2 regions of the Pseudomonas sp. P129 genome follow, and region 2 is predicted to be linked to the other one. Evidence: predicted binding sites of a transcription regulator. Region 2 holds the regulator's gene; the other holds the start of a gene.
What was found. Region 2 encodes FliA, which starts transcription of late flagellar genes. Its sites were predicted from a motif close to CTAAAGTTTNNNNNNNNNNNGCCGNTAA; they were not measured.
Positions count from the first base shown of each region.

Region 1: a site for FliA is predicted at 2,119-2,146, ahead of KBY02_RS23035 (methyl-accepting chemotaxis protein). Genes of this name have one in related genera too.

Region 1 is NZ_JAGPYS010000013.1:139,156-142,566, reverse strand. It holds gene KBY02_RS23040 (aldo/keto reductase) at 1-304, opposite strand, end outside; gene KBY02_RS23035 (methyl-accepting chemotaxis protein) at 410-2,041, opposite strand; gene KBY02_RS23030 (TetR/AcrR family transcriptional regulator) at 2,396-3,004, opposite strand; gene KBY02_RS23025 (PAS domain-containing protein) at 3,110-3,411, opposite strand, start outside.
Region 2 is NZ_JAGPYS010000017.1:58,471-61,881, forward strand. It holds gene KBY02_RS24730 (protein phosphatase CheZ) at 4-789, opposite strand; gene KBY02_RS24735 (chemotaxis response regulator CheY) at 809-1,183, opposite strand; gene fliA (RNA polymerase sigma factor FliA) at 1,440-2,180, opposite strand; gene fleN (flagellar synthesis regulator FleN) at 2,177-3,010, opposite strand; gene flhF (flagellar biosynthesis protein FlhF) at 3,126-3,411, opposite strand, start outside.

The DNA.
Region 1 (3,411 bases), on a different contig from region 2:
CGGTGTTCATGCGCCGCAGGCTGGCCTCGCACGCGGTTGGAATACCGGCGCGGCTGGCGTTGTGCGGGTAGACCTTGCTGACCACGAATACCTTGTCCCGCTGTCCGGCAATGGCTTGCCCGACGATTTCCTCGGCAGCGCCATCGGCGTACATCTCGGCGGTGTCGATCAGGGTCAGGCCCTGTTCGATACCGAGGCACAGGCCGGCGATTTCTGCCGAGCGCTGATGCCCTTTTTCACCCATGTGCCAGGTGCCCTGACCCAGCACTGGTACGGTTCTGCCTGCCAGTTCCAGTGTGCGCATGTGACCCCCTGCAATTAAATAAGCAGCTAATGAGCGGTTGAATAAGCAGGTCTCAGGCAACAAGAGGCGCACGAGGTTCCGTGACACCCCAATGACAATGCAGATTTAAACCCGGAACTGCTTCAGCAAGGTGTTCAACTCTTCGCTCAACCCGCGCAGGTGCAGACTGGCCGAAGTCGATTGTTCGGCGGCCAGTGCGGTGCTCTGGGACAGTTGCGCGGCCTGGGTGACGTTCTGGTTGATGTCATCCACCACGTGCGTCTGCTGCAGGGTGGCGCTGGCGATCGATGCATTCAGGCTGTTGAGGTTGCGCAGCGCCTGACTGATGGAGGTCAGGCTCTGGCCGGCCTGATTGGCCTGCTCGATGGTCAACTGCGAAGAGCGGCTGCTGTCACCGATCACCTTGACCGCTGCATCGGAATGCTTTTGCAGGCGTTCGATCATTGACTGGATTTCTGCGGTCGATTTCTGCGTGCGCTGGGCCAGCAGACGCACTTCGTCGGCCACTACGGCAAAGCCGCGGCCCTGTTCGCCGGCACGCGCTGCCTCGATGGCGGCGTTCAGCGCCAGCAGGTTGGTCTGCTCGGCAATCGAACTGATCACTTCCAGTACGCTGCCGATCTGCGTGCTCTCGCTGGCCAGGCTCTGCATCACTTGCACGGCCTGACCGATGGTGCTGGAGAGGTGTTCGATCTGGCGCAGGCTGTTATCGATATTGATTTGACCCTGCTGTGCCTGTGACTCGGCATCGCGCATTTCGCTGGCGGCATGTTCAGCGTTCTTGGCCACGTCCTGCACGCCGTAGGTCACTTCGTTGATCGCAGTGGCAACCAGGTCCATCTGTTGCGATTGTTGCTCGCTGCGGCTCTGCGCCTGTTCAGCGTCGCTGCCCAGATCGGTCGAGGCCTGGCCCAGCGCCACGGCCGAGTGCTGCAACTGTCCGACGACATTGCGCAGCTTGGCGACAAAGGCATTGAAGTGCGTACCCAGCTCGGTTATTTCATCCTTGCCGTGGGTTTCCAGCGTGCGGGTCAGATCGCTCTCGCCACTGGCAATGCTGGCCATCGCACCGACCGCCGCTCTGAGAGGGCGCACAATGCTGCGTACGATCGTGACCAGCAGCAACACCATGATCAGCACGATGCCGGCGATGAACATCCCGGCGTTCCACAGTTGGGTCTTGAACTCCGCCGCTACGTCATCCACGTAAACGCCGGACCCCAGAATCCAGCCCCATGGTTGAAACAGCTGCACGTAGGAGGTCTTTTTCACCGGCTCGCTGGCACCGGGCTTGGGCCAGCGATAATTGACCATCCCGGCACCCTGGGCTTTGACCAGCGTGACCATTTCATTGAACACCGCAAAGCCGTCCGGGTCCTTGATGGTCGATAGATCCTGGCCTTCGAGCTTGGCGTTGGTGGGGTGCATGATCATCACCGGGCGCAGGTCGTTGATCCAGAAGTAGTCGCTCTGGCTGTAACGCAGGCTCTTTATCTCTTTCAAGGCTTGCTGTTGCGCAGCCTCGCGGGTCATGCCGCCGGCGGCTTCAAGCCCTTGATAGAAGGAGAGGATGCCGCTGGCCGTCTGCACCACATGCATGGTTTTCTCGGCCTTGGCCTGATACAGGTCATTATGCAGTTGCCTGAGCAGCGTCGCCGAAAGGACGAAGAGCATCAGTACTGAAACGACAAGAATCAGCCACAGACGGCGGCTGATGGACAAACTGCGCATACTCATGATCGGCATCCCATGCATTATTTTTTTTCTTCTGATGACACTGACCCGCGCTGCGCGCGATTCAGGGCCTTTTAAGCATCTCGGCGCGTCATGATCAAACATGAGCGGTCGGTCACACTTTTTAGCGGCGTACACGGGTATGGCGAAAGGCTTACAGCAACAGACGCGATTGGCTCTATCGACTGACCCTCAGTGAATGTAGGATCCAATTCAACAGCTGCAGCGAAGGAACGCCGCAGTGATCAGGGAGGATCGACCATTGCCAGGAGGCTACTGACAGGATGTCGGAATGGTCATGTTGCAAAACCACCCGCTTCGGCGGGTTTTTTGCGTCTGCAGGAAGGCAGGGTGGGTTCAGCGGTCCGGCTCGCAGCCTTTGAGCACCAGCCTGAGGATGGTCCGGGTGGCCGCCTCGTAATCGGCATCCTGCAGTTTTGCCTTGCCGGTGACCGTTGCGATCTGCCAGTCGAAATCGGCGTAGGTCTGGGTCGCGGCCCAGATGGTGAACATCAGGTGATGAGGATCGAGCGGGGCGATCTGTCCGCTGTCGATCCAGGCCTGGATGCATTCGATGTTGTGCCGTGCCTGGCCATTGAGCTGTTCGATCTGCTGCGCTGTCAGGTGCGGGGCGCCATGCATGATCTCGCTGGCGAACACTTTCGAGGCGAAGGGCAGATCACGGGAAATCTGGATTTTCGAACGGATATAGCGGCTGAGGACTTCGGCAGGCACGCCTTCGGGGTTGAAGGGCGTCGACGCACGCAGAATGGGCTCGATGATGCTTTCCAGCACCTCGCGATAGAGGTTTTCCTTGGATTTGAAGTAGTAATAGACGTTGGGCTTGGGGACACCGGCTTTGGCCGCGATATCGCTGGTCTTGCTGGCGGCGAAGCCCTTGTCGGCGAATTCCTCGCTGGCAGCGCGCAGGATGAGTTCTTTGTTGCGCTCGCGGATACTGCTCATGACCCGGTTGTTCCCTTGCCTGCATGGCGGTCGCGCATGTTAGCACCGGGTTTGCGCAGCGCTCAATGTTGACGGCCCGGGGCAGGGTTGCACCGGGCCGTTTACTCAGGCACCCATCAGTTCCTGGACTCTGGCTGCCAACGCTTCAATCGCAAACGGCTTGGTCAGTACGCGCATTCCTGGACCGAGCTGTTCGTCACCGATGGCAGCGTTTTCCGCGTAGCCGGTGATGAACAGGGTCTTCAGATGCGGGCGGACCTCGCGTCCGGCATCGGCCATTTGTCGTCCGTTCATGCCGCCCGGCAAGCCCACGTCAGTGATAAGCAGGTCGATATGCACATCCGAACGCAGCAGCTTTAGGCCAGCCAGGCTGTCGGCGGCTTCGATCAGCGTATAGCCCAGGTCGC
Region 2 (3,411 bases):
ACCTTAGAAGCCGAGGCTCGATAGCAGATCGTCTACATCATCCTGTCCGGATACGACGTCTTCACGTTTATCGGCATGAATCTGCGGACCTTCACCCTGAGCGAGATGTTTTTTAGGATCTTTTTCATCGAGGATGGATTGTTCGTCATGTTCGATGCCTGCGAAGCGATCGACATGACTGGCCATGAGCACCAGTTTGAGCAGATTGCTCTCGACTTCAGTGACCAGTTGCGTCACACGCTTGATGACCTGACCGGTAAGGTCCTGGTAATCCTGGGCGAGCAGAATGTCATTCAGATGTGCGGAAACCTGATGGGTTTCCTTCTCGGTACGCGTCAGAAAACCATCGACCCGCTTGGCCAGCTCGCGGAACTCTTCGGCACCGATTTCGCGGCGCATGAAACGTCCCCAGTCGTCGCTCAACGCCTTGGCGTCGGAACTCAGGCCGTTCATGACCGGCGTACTCTCCTCCACCAGGTCCATGGTGCGGTTGGCCGCATTCTCGGTCAGCCTCACCACATACGACAGGCGTTCGGTAGCATCCGTGATCTGCGACACTTCCTCGGCTTGAGGCATGTGCGGATCAATGTGAAAGTTTACGATTGCACTGTGCAGCTCACGAGTCAGCTTGCCCACTTCCTGATAAAGGCCGCGGTCGCGTGTCTGATTGAGTTCGTGGATCAGTTGCACAGCGTCACCAAAACGACCCTTTTCAAGGCTGGTGACAAGTTCCTGCGCGTGTCTTTTTAAGGTCGACTCAAAGTCGGCCATCGAATCATTGTTATCCATAGCGCCCTCGCGGCTTGCATCAGCTATTGACGCGTTCAAAGATCTTGTCGATCTTGTCTTTCAGGGCTTGGGCAGTGAATGGCTTGACTACATAACCGTTCACCCCAGCCTGGGCAGCTTCAATGATCTGCTCACGCTTGGCTTCGGCAGTGACCATCAGCACGGGAAGGCTCTTGAGGCGTTCGTCCTTGCGGACTTCGCGCAGCAGATCGATACCGGACATGCCAGGCATGTTCCAGTCCGTCACCAGAAAGTCAAAGGCACCGCTCTGCAGCATCGGCAATGCGGTCAGACCATCATCCGCTTCCGATGTGTTGGTAAACCCCAGATCACGCAAAAGGTTCTTGATGATCCGCCGCATCGTTGAGAAGTCATCAACGATGAGGATTTTCATGTTCTTGTCCAATTCGACCTCCAAGCAGTCTTTAACGCGTTCAGCACCTGAACACGCTGTTCACTCAATACTGGCACAGCACACCCCCGGCTGTACGAAACGACGACGGGCTTGGCACAACAACAGGCAAAGACCTGAGAAACAAGCCCATCAAGGCAATGCCTGACAGGCTTCTGACGGGTCCATCCTGTTACCACGTAACGCTCTGCACAGCCGGCTTGCAGTCAACGCGCGGCCATAGACCGCACATTGCCTGTCAACGCGCTCGCCACTCCCCCAAACGCCCTCGCAAACGAGCTGCGCACTGGCTGTGTAACTGACTGACCCGAGATTCGCTGACCCCCAGAACCTCTCCGATTTCCTTGAGGTTCAGCTCTTCGTCGTAGTACAGCGCCAACACCAGACGCTCACGCTCTGGCAGATTGGCAATTGCATCGGCCAACGCAGCCTGGAAGCGCTCGTCTTCCAGGTCGCGCGACGGCTCAAGCGAACCGCTTGCGCCATCCTCGTGCAGCCCTTCATGATCGCCGTCCTGCAGCAGGTCGTCGAAACTGAAGAGGCGGCTGCCCAAGGTATCGTTCAAAATCCCGTAGTAATCATCGAGACTTAACTGGAGTTCGGCCGCAACCTCGTGATCTTTAGCGTCACGGCCGGTTTTAGCTTCAATTGCCCGAATTGCGTCACTCACCATGCGCGTATTGCGGTGTACCGAGCGTGGCGCCCAGTCCCCCTTGCGCACTTCATCGAGCATCGCACCACGGATGCGGATGCCGGCATAGGTCTCGAAACTCGCACCCTTGGTGGAATCATACTTGGTGGAGACTTCAAGCAGGCCGATCATGCCGGCCTGGATCAGATCCTCGACCTGCACGCTGGCCGGCAAGCGCGCCAGCAGATGATAAGCGATACGCTTGACCAAGGGCGCATAGCGCTCGATCAACTCGTATTGTGAATTACGGGAAGTCTTGCTGTACATCTGGTAGCCGCTCGCAGTCATTGCACAGGCCCTGCACTGGTCTGGTGAACGAGTCGCTCAACGAAGAACTCGAGATGACCCCGCGGGTTGGCTGGCAACGGCCAGGTATCAACCTTCTGGGCAATGGCCTTGAAGGCCAGTGCACATTTGGAACGCGGGAATGCTTCGTAAACGGCGCGCTGTTTCTGTACAGCCTTGCGTACGCATTCGTCGTACGGCACGGCGCCTACATACTGCAGCGCAACATCGAGAAAACGATCCGTCACTTTGGTCAGTTTGGCGAACAGGTTGCGCCCTTCCTGCGGGCTCTGTGCCATGTTGGCCAGCACCCGGAAGCGGTTCATGCCGTAATCGCGGTTGAGCAGTTTGATCAGGGCGTAGGCATCGGTGATCGACGTGGGCTCGTCGCACACCACCAGCAGCACTTCCTGAGCGGCGCGCACGAAGCTGACCACCGACTCGCCGATACCGGCGGCTGTGTCGATCACCAGCACATCGAGGTTGTCGCCAATCTCGCTGAACGCCTGGATCAGGCCGGCATGCTGAGCGGGCGACAGATGCACCATGCTCTGGGTGCCGGACGCAGCGGGTACGATCCGAACCCCGCCCGGCCCCTGCAACAGCACGTCGCGCAACTCACAACGCCCCTCGATGACATCGGCAAGCGTGCGCTTGGGCGTCAACCCAAGCAGCACGTCGACATTGGCCAGACCCAGATCGGCGTCCAGCAGCATGACGCGACGGCCGAGCTCGGCGAGGGCCAGTGAAAGGTTCACTGACACGTTAGTCTTACCGACGCCACCTTTGCCACCGGTCACCGCGATAACCTGTACGGGATGCATGCTGCCCATGTTATTTCTTTACCTTGTCTTGCGTAGACCGAAACCACATCGAGGGCTGCACGTGCGCAAATGAACACCGCATGGCAGACCGTTGACGCAGGGACATTCCAATAATATCCATCACTTAACCCACTCTCTTGCCAGGGGTGTGATAGAGGTCAGCAAACATATCAGCCATTGCTTCTTCACTAGGCTCATCCTGCATTTGCACACTCACCGCGCGGCTTACCAGTTGATGACGACGCGGGGTATGCAGGTCATCAGGAATGCGTGGTCCGTCCGTGAGGTAGGCCACAGGTAATTCGTGACTGATCGCCAGGCTCAGGACTTCACCGAGGCTGGCTGTTTCATCAAGCTTGGTCAGAATGCATCCGGCCAAGCCACAACGTTTGTAACTGTGATACGCGGCT